3 regions of the Salmonella sp. HY31 genome follow, and region 2 is predicted to be linked to each of the others. Evidence: predicted binding sites of a transcription regulator. Region 2 holds the regulator's gene; each other region holds the start of a gene.
What was found. The regulator PhoB, encoded in region 2, activates phosphate uptake and scavenging genes when phosphate is short. The targets are predictions, from matches to a motif close to CTGTCATAAAACTGNCNNAT.
Positions count from the first base shown of each region.

Region 1 (4,273 bases), 2.1 Mb from region 2:
GCCATGCCGATAAACCGCCGATCCGCGTAGCGGCGCGGGAAGCGAGATAATGCGTTTCAGCGTATGTTCCGTAGACTCTTTTGAGCCAGGCAACGGCGTATCCGCCGTGATGCAGGGGCGTGTATTGCCCAACTTGCGGCACACGGCGTCGGTGGCCCATTCCGCCATCAGGCGGTAAGTCATTAGCTTCCCGCCGGTAATGGTAATGAAGCCTTCAAGCCCGTCGCGCTCGGCGTGGTCGAACAGCACAATACCGCGGCTGACGTTACGACCGCTGGGATCGTCATCACTGGCCACCAGCGGGCGGACGCCAGAATACGCGCGCAGAATACGCGTCTTCGCCATGACAGGGGCCAGTTTTTCCCCTTCACGCAGCAGGATATCTACTTCATCTGCGGTAACGCGGTTGCTGTCTATCTCATTGTAATCAATATGGGTAGAGGTGGTGCCGATCAGTGAAATCGTATCGCCAGGTACCAGAATGTCGGCATCCGATGGTTTCCGGCAGCGGTTAATCACATGCTGGTTGATCCGATGGTCCATGATCAACAGCGACCCTTTTGCCGGAAACATGCGGATACTCAGGTCGGCGTATTCGGCGATCCGTTGTCCCCAGATACCTGCCGCATTGACCACCACCGGCGCATGAAGCGTCTGGGTTTCGCCAGTGAGATGGCTGCGCACATGAACACCGCAGACCGTTGCGCCTTCACGAATGAGCCCGGTTACTTCATGCGCTGTTAAGACGATTGCGCCATGTTCTCTGGCATCCAGCATATTGGCGGCGGTAAGGCGGAAAGGGTCCACGGTGCCATCCGGCACTTTTACCGCGCCGATGAGCGCAGGATTAACGGAGGGCTCAATGATGCGCGCCTGCTGCGGATCGATGGCTTCAGCGCGAATGCCTGCCGCTTCACAGGCGTGAATAAAGGTGGCCTGAAACGCAAGATCATCTTCCGGTAACGTAATAAACAGACCATCCGTCGGTTCGACGCAATGGCGGGCGATCCGTTTTAAGATCTGGTTTTCACTAATGCACTCGCGCGCGGATTCCGCGTCAGTAACGGCATAACGAGCGCCGCTGTGCAGCAGCCCGTGGTTACGCCCGGTCGCGCCGGTCGCAATATCATGCCGCTCCACCAGGATGACACGTAAACCGCGCAGCGCGCAGTCGCGGGCGATCCCTGCGCCTGTTGCTCCACCGCCAATGATAATCACGTCACTTGCTTGCGAGTCACGAGTTTTCATTGTTTTTCCTCACAGTTCGTTTTTTATCATTTAGCCATACAAATCATATGGAATGTTTGATTTCGCGCATAATCGCTCATTATTCGAAAATGAAACGTGATTTCGTGCGCTTTTCTGAACATTATTCATAAATCTGTAACAATATGTGCTGTAATTCACATTCATGAGACAGATCTTTACTTAACATCGCGGCCACACTGGGAACAGCGGGGTCGTTTGAACGAACTGCGGTGTTTATCTCTAAATAAAATACGGGCCACGGAGGCTACAATATGTTGAGTATTTTTAAACCAGCGCCGCATAAAGCGCGCTTGCCAGCGGCGGAGATTGATCCGACCTATCGCCGGTTACGCTGGCAGATTTTCCTGGGGATATTCTTTGGCTATGCCGCGTATTATCTGGTGCGCAAGAACTTTGCCCTCGCGATGCCCTATCTGGTAGAGCAGGGTTTTTCGCGCGGCGATCTGGGCTTTGCGCTATCCGGGATTTCCATCGCTTATGGTTTTTCGAAATTTATAATGGGGTCGGTGTCCGATCGCTCGAATCCGCGCGTTTTCCTGCCGGCAGGGTTGATTCTGGCCGCAGCAGTCATGCTGTTTATGGGTTTTGTGCCGTGGGCGACGTCCAGCATCGCCGTGATGTTTGTGCTGTTGTTCCTTTGCGGCTGGTTCCAGGGGATGGGGTGGCCGCCGTGCGGTCGAACGATGGTTCACTGGTGGTCGCAGAAAGAGCGCGGCGGCATTGTGTCAGTCTGGAACTGCGCGCATAACGTCGGCGGCGGTATCCCACCACTGCTGTTCCTGCTGGGGATGGCGTGGTTTAACGACTGGAAAGCGGCGCTCTATATGCCAGCCTTTGGCGCGATTGTGGTGGCGTTGTTCGCTTTCGCAATGATGCGCGATACGCCGCAATCTTGCGGTCTGCCGCCTATCGAAGAGTATAAAAACGACTATCCTGACGACTACAACGAAAAAGCGGAAGAAGAGCTCACCGCGAAGCAAATCTTCATGCAGTACGTATTGCCGAACAAATTACTGTGGTATATCGCTATCGCCAACGTGTTTGTCTACCTGCTGCGCTACGGTATCCTCGACTGGTCGCCAACGTACCTGAAAGAAGTGAAGCATTTCGCTCTGGATAAATCCTCCTGGGCATATTTCCTCTATGAATATGCCGGTATTCCAGGCACCCTGCTGTGCGGCTGGATGTCAGACAAAGTATTCCGCGGCAACCGTGGCGCGACGGGCGTATTCTTTATGACCCTGGTCACTATTGCGACCATCGTTTACTGGATGAACCCGGCTGGCAACCCAACCGTTGATATGATTTGTATGATTGTTATCGGCTTCCTGATTTACGGTCCGGTGATGCTGATTGGTCTTCATGCGCTGGAACTGGCGCCGAAAAAAGCGGCGGGTACGGCGGCGGGCTTTACCGGTCTGTTTGGTTATCTGGGCGGTTCTGTCGCCGCAAGCGCCATTGTGGGTTATACCGTTGACTTCTTCGGTTGGGATGGCGGCTTTATGGTGATGATTGGCGGCAGCATTCTGGCGGTAATCCTGCTGGTGGTCGTGATGATTGGCGAAAAACGCCATCATGATGAGCTGCAGTTAAAACGCAACGGAGGCTAATAAACATGAAAACCACACTGAAAAACCTTAGCGTGGCACTGATGTTGGCAGGAATGGCAATCGGAAGCGGTGCCGTGGCGGCTGAAAAAGTCGTCATTGCCCACCGTGGCGCCAGCGGTTATCTGCCGGAGCATACGCTACCGGCGAAAGCGATGGCGTATGCGCAAGGGGCAGATTACCTGGAACAGGATTTGGTGATGACAAAGGACGACCATCTGGTCGTCCTCCATGACCACTACCTTGATCGGGTGACTGACGTCGCTGACCGTTTTCCGGACCGGGCGCGTAAAGATGGGCGTTATTACGCTATCGATTTTACCCTGGACGAAATTAAATCCCTGAAGTTTACCGAAGGGTTTGATATTGAAAACGGCAAAAAAGTACAAACTTATCCGGGGCGTTTCCCGATGGGAAAATCTGATTTCCGCATTCATACCTTTGAAGAGGAAATTGAATTCGTTCAGGGATTAAATCACTCTACCGGTAAAAATATTGGTATTTATCCGGAAATTAAAGCACCGTGGTTCCATCATCAGGAAGGGAAAGATATTGCCGCGAAAACGCTGGAAGTGCTGAAGAAGTATGGTTATACCGGCAAGCAGGATAATGTCTATTTGCAGTGTTTTGATGTCGCTGAGCTGAAACGTATTAAGAATGAACTGGAACCCAAAATGGGGATGGATCTCAATCTGGTTCAGCTTATTGCGTATACCGACTGGAATGAAACACAGCAGAAACAGCCGGATGGTCGTTGGGTGAATTACAACTACGACTGGATGTTTAAGCCGGGCGCCATGAAGCAGGTGGCGGAATATGCGGACGGTATTGGTCCGGATTACCATATGTTGGTTGCGGAAGGCTCGACGAAAGGGAACATCAAGCTGACTGGAATGGTGCAAGACGCGCATCAGAATAAGATGGTAGTTCATCCTTACACTGTGCGTGCCGATCAATTGCCAGACTATGCCACAGATGTCAATCAGTTGTACGATATCCTGTATAACAAGGCGGGGGTCGACGGGCTGTTCACCGACTTCCCGGATAAGGCGGTCATGTTCCTGCAAAAAAATGATTAAAGGTATGCCATAGTAGAAGTGAAGCGCCGGATGAGGGCATAAACGCCTCATCCGGCCTGGCGCAACGTTCGCCAGCGTAGGTCTGGTAAACGCAATGCCATCAGGCGGTGTTGTTTTATAGCAAGCCCTCATCGGTCAGTGTTTCCATACATTTTTGCAATAAAAATAGCGGACTTCCTTCTACCGGCGGTTCTTTTGCTAACAGGGAAATTTGTCGATAAAAGGTGGGTTCCAGCGCCACGGAACATAATTTTCCTGCCGTGGCTTTTAAGGTTAACTCTGGCAATAAGGCGATGCCTAATCCCTGTCGAATAAAAC
Region 1 is NZ_CP170479.1:1,481,184-1,485,456, forward strand. It holds gene glpA (anaerobic glycerol-3-phosphate dehydrogenase subunit A) at 1-1,248, opposite strand, end outside; gene glpT (glycerol-3-phosphate transporter) at 1,521-2,879, shown strand; gene glpQ (glycerophosphodiester phosphodiesterase) at 2,885-3,955, shown strand; gene ACE15A_RS06925 (LysR family transcriptional regulator) at 4,071-4,273, opposite strand, start outside.
Region 1: glpT (glycerol-3-phosphate transporter) is a predicted target of PhoB. The motif match lies at 1,371-1,390, and genes of this name have one in related genera.

Region 2 (4,273 bases):
TGTAACTGTTCGTCCGCCAATAGGGCGACGCCGCTGGCCTGCGCTTGTAACTTTTCCAGTTCGAGACGGGCTGATTTATGTTTTTCAAATACCTGTGCGGATATCTGCCCGTAAATCTCAGTGCCGGTGAGCTCCTCCAGAAGCTCTGCGCGCTCTTTCGCTTTGGCGTTAAGAAAGGCGGCGAACTGCCCCTGTGATAACAACATCGAACGGGTGAAGCGCCCGTAGTCCAGCCCGGTCAACGTGGCGATCATCTCCAGTTTATCCTTTACCTTATCGGCAAAGATTTTTCCGTCTGAACACCGCGCCAACTCCACGCGTGGGGCCTGGAGATTGCCGTCAGGCTGATTTCGGGCGCGGTTCTGGCTCCAGAACGCGCGCCAGGCTTCGCCTTTTACCTCAAACTCCACTTCGGCCAGACATTCCGCCGTATCGCGCGTCATCAAATCGTTTTGCGATTGCGATACCGTATTCAGGCGCGGCGTTTCGTGGTACAGCGCCAGGCAGATGGCGTCAAGCAAGGTGGTTTTTCCCGCGCCGGTCGGGCCGGTGATGGCGAATAACCCGTTACTGGCAAACGGTTCGGCGGTAAAGTCGACCTTCCATTCTCCTTTCAGCGAGTTCAGGTTTTTCAGACGCAAACTGAGAATTTTCATGCCTCATGCTCCTCATTCAACGCGTAGAGCGTGCTGGAAAAGAGCTGATTCAGGCGCTCGCGCTGCGGGGTATCTAACGCTTCCAGCGCCAGCCGCCGCGCAAAAACCTCCTCCACGCTAAGCTCGCTTAATGTTTCCCGCCGTTCGTTCGCCAGCGAGCGTTCACGCTGTTCGCGGCTACGACGCACCAGTAATACTTCTACCGGTAGCGACTCCGTTAATGTCTGTATTTTTCTTTGTATATCATGTAGATAATCATCGCTGGTGATTTCAATATCCAGCCAGACGGAGGGCGATTGCTCAATGCCGCGCCACTGCTCAAGCTGTTCGGTAATTGACGCCAGGTCGCCTTTTAAAACCGCCAATGGTTGGCTAACGGGGATGGCCAGACTTTCGGTACTTTGCCATTTCCCCTGGTCGAAGGTCACCAGATGCACGCATTTGCTTTTGCCGCACTCATCAAAGCTGAGGGCGATGGGGGAGCCGCAATAGCGGATATGCTCTGTGCCGCCGACACATTGCGCGCGGTGAATGTGTCCCAATGCGATATAATCCGCTGGTGGGAAATGCTCCGCCGGAAAGGCATCCAGCGTACCGATATAAATGTCGCGTACCGCATCGCTTTTGCTGGCGCCGACGGTGGTTAAATGCCCCGTCGCGATAACCGGCAACTTCCGTTCGCCGCGTAGCAGGCACGCTTCCTGGTACTGCTGTTGATAATAATCGGCAATCGCATGAAGGAGTTGCTGCTGTTTCTCGCTGCCGGACAACCCCGCCTGGCTGGTAATAATGTCGCGCGGGCGCAAAAAGGGAATGGGGCACAGTACGGCGCCGGGAGAACCATCGCGGCGATGAAGTAGTTGCGGCGCATAGCCCGCGCTGGCGATCACGGTTGTATTGAGAAACGCCAGAATTTCGCGTGACTCGTTAAGCGTGGCAACGGAATCATGATTACCGGCCAGCACCACTAAATGACAGCCTGTTTGCTGTAAATTAACGACAAAACGGTTATAAAGTTCTCGGGCATAGCTTGGCGGCGAACCGGTATCAAAAATATCGCCTGCGACAATAATGGCATCCACCTGATGGGACTGCGCGGTCTCCAGCAGCCAGTCCAGAAAAGCCTGATGCTCCGCGGCGCGGCTTTTACTGTAGAAATTTTGTCCCAGATGCCAGTCAGAGGTATGGAGGATGCGCATAATAGTTCCATGCAAAAAAAGCGTGAACGGGATTATACACGTCATCCCCTCCATTTTTGGGCGCAATTTACCGCCAGTAGACGGTAATGCAATGTTTCAACGGTGTCATAAATCATCAACATGCTGTCAATACCACCCCTTTTTTTCATAAATCTGTCATAAATCTGACGCATAATGGCGCGGCATTGATAACTAACGACTAACAGGGCAAATTATGGCGAGACGTATTCTGGTCGTAGAAGATGAGGCGCCGATCCGTGAAATGGTGTGCTTCGTGCTCGAACAAAATGGCTTTCAGCCCGTAGAAGCCGAAGATTATGACAGTGCGGTGAATAAACTTAATGAACCCTGGCCGGATCTCATCCTTCTTGACTGGATGTTGCCCGGCGGGTCTGGGTTACAGTTTATTAAACATCTCAAACGTGAAGCCATGACCCGGGATATTCCTGTGGTTATGCTGACGGCGAGAGGTGAGGAAGAAGATCGCGTGCGCGGGCTGGAAACCGGCGCCGACGATTACATTACCAAGCCGTTTTCCCCCAAGGAGTTGGTGGCGCGCATTAAGGCCGTTATGCGGCGTATCTCACCGATGGCGGTCGAAGAGGTGATCGAGATGCAGGGACTGAGCCTTGATCCTGGCTCTCATCGCGTGATGACCGGCGACAGCCCACTGGATATGGGGCCGACCGAATTTAAATTACTCCATTTCTTTATGACGCATCCGGAACGGGTTTATAGTCGCGAACAGCTACTCAACCATGTCTGGGGCACCAATGTGTACGTTGAAGACCGGACGGTCGACGTGCATATTCGCCGTTTGCGTAAGGCGCTGGAGCACAGCGGCCACGACCGGATGGTGCAAACGGTACGCGGGACAGGGTATCGTTTTTCGACCCGCTTTTAATGCCTTTTCCGCCAGTAGATCACAGGCTTCTGGCGGAGAAGGCTTTCCATTCTTGAGGGAGTATGACGCGTGCTGGAACGGCTGTCATGGAAAAGGCTGGTGCTGGAGTTGGTGCTCTGTTGCATCCCCGCGCTTATCCTTAGCGCTTTTTTTGGTTATCTGCCGTGGTTTTTACTGGCGGCGGTGACGGGACTGCTTGCCTGGCATTTCTGGAATTTATTGCGCCTCTCCTGGTGGCTGTGGGTCGACAGAAGTATGACGCCGCCGCCGGGACGGGGAAGTTGGGAGCCGCTGTTATACGGTTTACACCAGATGCAGTTGCGAAATAAGAAGCGCCGCCGCGAGCTGGGGAACCTGATTAAACGTTTTCGCAGCGGCGCGGAGTCGCTGCCTGATGCAGTGGTACTGACCACAGAAGAGGGCGGCATTTTTTGGTGTAACGGTTTGGCGCAACAGATACTGGGGCTACGCTGGCCGGATGACAGCGGGCAGAATATTCTCAATCTGCTGCGTTACCCGGAGTTTACCCAGTATTTAAAAACGCGTGATTTCACCCGTCCGCTTCATCTGGTGCTGAATACCGGGCGGCACCTGGAGATCCGTGTCATGCCTTATACCGATAAACAACTCCTGATGGTGGCGCGCGATGTGACGCAAATGCATCAGCTTGAAGGCGCCAGGCGTAACTTTTTCGCCAACGTTAGCCATGAGTTGCGTACGCCATTGACGGTATTGCAAGGCTATCTGGAAATGATGCAGGAACAGGCGCTGGAGGGGGCGACGCGAGAGAAAGCGCTGCATACGATGCGCGAGCAAACGTATCGTATGGAAGGGCTGGTAAAACAATTGCTTACGTTGTCTAAAATTGAGGCGGCCCCGGCGCTGTTATTAAATGAAAAAGTGGATGTACCGATGATGCTGCGGATCGTGGAGCGTGAAGCGCAGACGCTCAGCCAGCAGAAGCATACCTTTACGTTTGAGGTCGACGATAGTCTTAGCGTTTTGGGCAACGAAGAGCAGCTACGCAGCGCGATCTCAAACCTGGTGTATAACGCGGTAAACCATACGCCGGCGGGAACGCATATTACGGTGAGCTGGCGACATGTCGCGCATGGCGCTGAGTTTTGCATACAAGATAACGGTCCGGGGATTGCCGCTGAGCATATTCCTCGTCTGACCGAACGCTTCTACCGTGTCGATAAAGCGCGTTCGCGTCAAACGGGCGGCAGCGGCCTGGGGTTGGCGATTGTGAAACATGCGCTGAATCATCATGAAAGCCGCCTTGAAGTCGACAGTTTGCCTGGTAAAGGAACGCGATTTAGCTTTGTTCTGCCGGAACGTTTAATTGCCAAAAATAGCGTCTAATTACCTTTCGTAAGTATAACTTTCCATAAGCCAGCGGATGCTGGCTTATTTTCTTTGCAGTTAATGCGGGGGCGCTGAAACTTTCAACGTCTGGTGGTTTTTTGTTCGCATGATTAGCCATAACTTTTTCATGAGAATGGTGTTTTATT
Region 2 is NZ_CP170479.1:3,562,107-3,566,379, reverse strand. It holds gene sbcC (exonuclease subunit SbcC) at 1-656, opposite strand, end outside; gene sbcD (exonuclease subunit SbcD) at 653-1,855, opposite strand; gene phoB (phosphate response regulator transcription factor PhoB) at 2,070-2,759, shown strand; gene phoR (phosphate regulon sensor histidine kinase PhoR) at 2,829-4,124, shown strand.

Region 3 (4,273 bases), 1.2 Mb from region 2:
ATTGGCGATGACTGTGAAATCAGCCCCTATAGCGTGGTGGAAGATGCGCGCTTAGATCCGGCCTGTACCATCGGCCCGTTTGCCCGCCTGCGTCCCGGCGCGGAGCTGTTAGCGGGCGCTCACGTCGGCAATTTCGTTGAGATGAAAAAAGCGCGCCTCGGTAAGGGTTCTAAAGCCGGCCATCTGGCCTACCTGGGCGATGCGGATATCGGCGACAACGTGAATATCGGCGCGGGGACCATCACCTGTAATTATGATGGCGCGAACAAATTCAAAACGGTTATTGGCGACGATGTGTTTGTTGGCTCCGATACCCAACTGGTGGCGCCGGTTACTGTCGGTAAAGGGGCCACCATCGCCGCAGGGACTACCGTCACCCGTAACGTAGCCGACAATGAACTGGTATTAAGCCGCGTGCCGCAGGTTCATAAGCAAGGCTGGCAGCGTCCGGTGAAGAAAAAGTAAATCACGATCATGGCGGGAGCGCTTCGCTTGCCCGCCCGACATTCAACCTGTTTTTGTAGGCCGGATAAGCGTCAGCGCCATCCGGCAGACCGGAGATGAGAGGATAAAATAATCCTCCGCTCAATGAGCAGTACTTATAAAAATAACCCCACTCTCTACAAGGCTCGGGGCGCCCGCCACGACGGGCATACAGGTTAGCGACAACGCATGGCGAAATGCCATAATCAGGAAATTAAACTATGTGTGGAATTGTTGGCGCTATCGCGCAGCGTGATGTAGCTGAAATCCTTCTCGAAGGTTTACGTCGTCTGGAATACCGTGGTTACGACTCGGCCGGCCTGGCCGTGGTGGATGCGCAAGGGCACATGACCCGTCTACGTCGTCTCGGTAAGGTACAAATGCTGTCTCAGGCCGCGGAAGAACATCCGCTGCACGGCGGGACGGGGATTGCTCACACGCGTTGGGCAACGCACGGTGAACCTTCAGAAGCAAACGCGCATCCGCATGTTTCTGAACACATCGTGGTGGTGCATAACGGCATCATCGAAAACCATGAACCGCTGCGTGAAGCGTTAAAAGCGCGCGGTTACACCTTTGCTTCCGAGACCGACACGGAAGTAATTGCTCACTTAGTGCACTGGGAGCTGAAACAAGGCGGTACTCTGCGAGACGCGGTTCTACGTGCGATCCCACAACTGCGTGGCGCATATGGCACGGTGATCATGGATACCCGCCATCCGGATACGTTGCTGGCTGCCCGTTCGGGTAGCCCGCTGGTTATCGGTCTGGGCATGGGCGAAAACTTTATCGCTTCCGATCAGTTGGCCCTACTGCCGGTGACCCGCCGCTTTATCTTCCTGGAAGAGGGCGATATCGCAGAAGTGACCCGTCGTTCGGTCGCTATTTTCGATAAAACCGGTGCGGAAGTGAAACGTCAGGATATTGAATCTAATCTGCAGTATGACGCCGGTGATAAAGGCATTTACCGCCACTATATGCAGAAAGAGATCTACGAACAGCCGAACGCGATTAAAAATACGCTGACCGGGCGTATCAGCCACGGTGAGGTGGATTTAAGCGAGCTAGGGCCGAAAGCCAACGAATTGTTGTCTCAGGTTGAACATATCCAGATTATCGCCTGCGGTACGTCGTACAACTCCGGGATGGTCTCTCGCTACTGGTTTGAAGCGCTGGCCGGAATTCCGTGTGACGTGGAAATTGCCTCGGAATTTCGCTATCGCAAATCTGCGGTGCGCCGTAACAGCCTGATGATCACGCTCTCCCAGTCTGGCGAAACGGCAGACACCTTAGCGGGCCTGCGTTTATCCAAAGAATTGGGCTACCTCGGATCGCTCGCCATTTGTAACGTACCGGGCTCTTCTCTGGTGCGTGAATCCGATCTGGCGATGATGACTAACGCCGGGACGGAAATCGGCGTTGCTTCTACGAAGGCGTTCACCACCCAACTGACCGTTTTGCTAATGCTAGTGGCGAAACTGGCGCGTCTGAAAGGCCTGGATGCGTCCATTGAGCATGACATCGTTCATGGCCTACAGGCGCTGCCGAGCCGTATTGAGCAGATGCTCTCGCAGGACAAACGCATCGAAGCGCTTGCAGAAGATTTCTCCGACAAGCATCACGCGCTGTTCCTCGGTCGTGGCGATCAATATCCGATTGCGCTTGAAGGCGCGCTGAAGCTGAAAGAAATCTCTTACATTCATGCTGAAGCTTACGCGGCAGGCGAGCTGAAACACGGCCCGCTGGCGCTGATTGACGCCGATATGCCGGTTATTGTGGTGGCGCCGAACAACGAACTGCTGGAGAAACTGAAATCCAACATCGAAGAAGTTCGCGCTCGCGGCGGTCAGCTTTATGTCTTCGCCGATCAGGATGCGGGTTTCGTCAGCAGCGACAACATGCACATCATTGAGATGCCGCATGTGGAAGAGGTCATTGCGCCCATCTTCTACACTGTTCCGCTGCAACTGCTGGCGTATCACGTGGCGCTGATTAAAGGCACCGATGTTGACCAGCCGCGTAACCTGGCGAAATCAGTAACGGTGGAATAACCCCCTCCATGCCCCGCAGCAGCGGGGCATTTCTCTTATTATTTTATGATGACAAACTGTCATCTTTCCTGCCTGTTCTCCGTGTCATAAAAAGAAAATTTTTTTGCAATATGACGATAGTGATAATAAATAACATATTGTTTTTTAATATGTTTATAAAATCGTGATGTCGATATTGTTGATTGTCATAAAACTGTAATATTAAGTACATTTAACTGTCACCTGTTTGTCCTATTTTGCTCATCGTAGCAACTCAAACAATGATTTACCGAAACCGTGCAGGAGACATTATGAAAGTTATGCGTACCACTGTCGCAACTGTTGTCGCCGCGACCTTATCGATGAGCGCGTTCTCTGCCTTTGCAGCAGCAAGCCTGACAGGTGCCGGTGCAACGTTTCCTGCGCCGGTATATGCCAAATGGGCGGATACCTACCAGAAAGAAACCGGTAACAAAGTCAATTACCAGGGAATAGGCTCTTCCGGCGGCGTGAAACAAATTACCGCAAATACCGTTGATTTTGGCGCGTCCGATGCGCCGCTGTCTGATGAAAAACTGAATCAGGAAGGCCTGTTCCAGTTTCCGACCGTCATTGGCGGCGTGGTGCTGGCGGTGAATATTCCAGGGCTCAAATCCGGCGAACTGGTGCTGGACGGTAAAACGCTGGGCGACATCTACCTCGGTAAAATCAAAAAGTGGGATGATGAAGCCATCACCAAACTGAACCCGGGCGTGAAGCTGCCCTCACAGAATATCGCCGTGGTGCGTCGCGCTGACGGTTCCGGCACTTCCTTCGTTTTCACCAGTTACCTGGCGAAAGTCAACGACGAGTGGAAATCGAAAGTGGGCGCGGGTTCTACCGTGAACTGGCCAACCGGCCTGGGGGGGAAAGGTAACGACGGCATCGCAGCGTTTGTACAGCGTCTGCCAGGCGCTATCGGCTACGTTGAGTATGCGTATGCCAAGCAGAACAATCTGGCCTACACCAAACTGATTTCTGCTGATGGCAAACCGGTAAGCCCGACGGAAGAGAGCTTCTCTAATGCGGCGAAAGGCGCAGACTGGAGCAAAACCTTCGCACAGGATCTGACCAACCAGAAAGGTGACGATGTGTGGCCAATCACCTCCACCACGTTTATCCTGGTCCACAAAGTGCAGAAGAAACCTGAGCAGGGTTCTGAAGTGTTGAAGTTCTTCGACTGGGCATACAAAAATGGCGCTAAGCAGGCGAATGATCTGGATTACGCCAGCCTGCCGGATAACGTCGTTGAGCAGATTCGTACCGCCTGGAAGACCAGCATAAAAGACAGCAGCGGTAAGGCATTGTATTAATTTAGTATTCTGACGAAAATGGCGGGTGACGCTTACGTTTACCCGTCCTACGGTTCTGACTGTAGGCCGGATAAGCGCAGCGCCATCCGGCAACTTCGTAAACGCGTTTAACTTAAAGAGTGATTTATGGCTGCAACCAAGCCTGCTTTTAACCCGCCGGGTAAAAAAGGCGACATGATTTTCAGCGCGCTGGTAAAACTGGCTGCGCTGATTGTGCTATTGATGTTGGGCGGTATTATCGTCTCATTGATCATCTCCTCCTGGCCAAGTATTCAGAAATTTGGTTTCTCATTCCTTTGGACTAAGGAGTGGGATGCGCCAAACGATATCTACGGCGCGCTGGTGCCCATTTACGGCACGCTGGTGACCTCCTTTATCGCATTGCTGATTGCCGTTCCGGTCAGTTTC
Region 3 is NZ_CP170479.1:4,809,102-4,813,374, forward strand. It holds gene glmU (bifunctional UDP-N-acetylglucosamine diphosphorylase/glucosamine-1-phosphate N-acetyltransferase GlmU) at 1-465, shown strand, start outside; gene glmS (glutamine--fructose-6-phosphate transaminase (isomerizing)) at 705-2,534, shown strand; gene pstS (phosphate ABC transporter substrate-binding protein PstS) at 2,825-3,865, shown strand; gene pstC (phosphate ABC transporter permease PstC) at 3,992-4,273, shown strand, end outside.
Region 3: pstS (phosphate ABC transporter substrate-binding protein PstS) is a predicted target of PhoB. The motif match lies at 2,717-2,736, and genes of this name have one in related genera.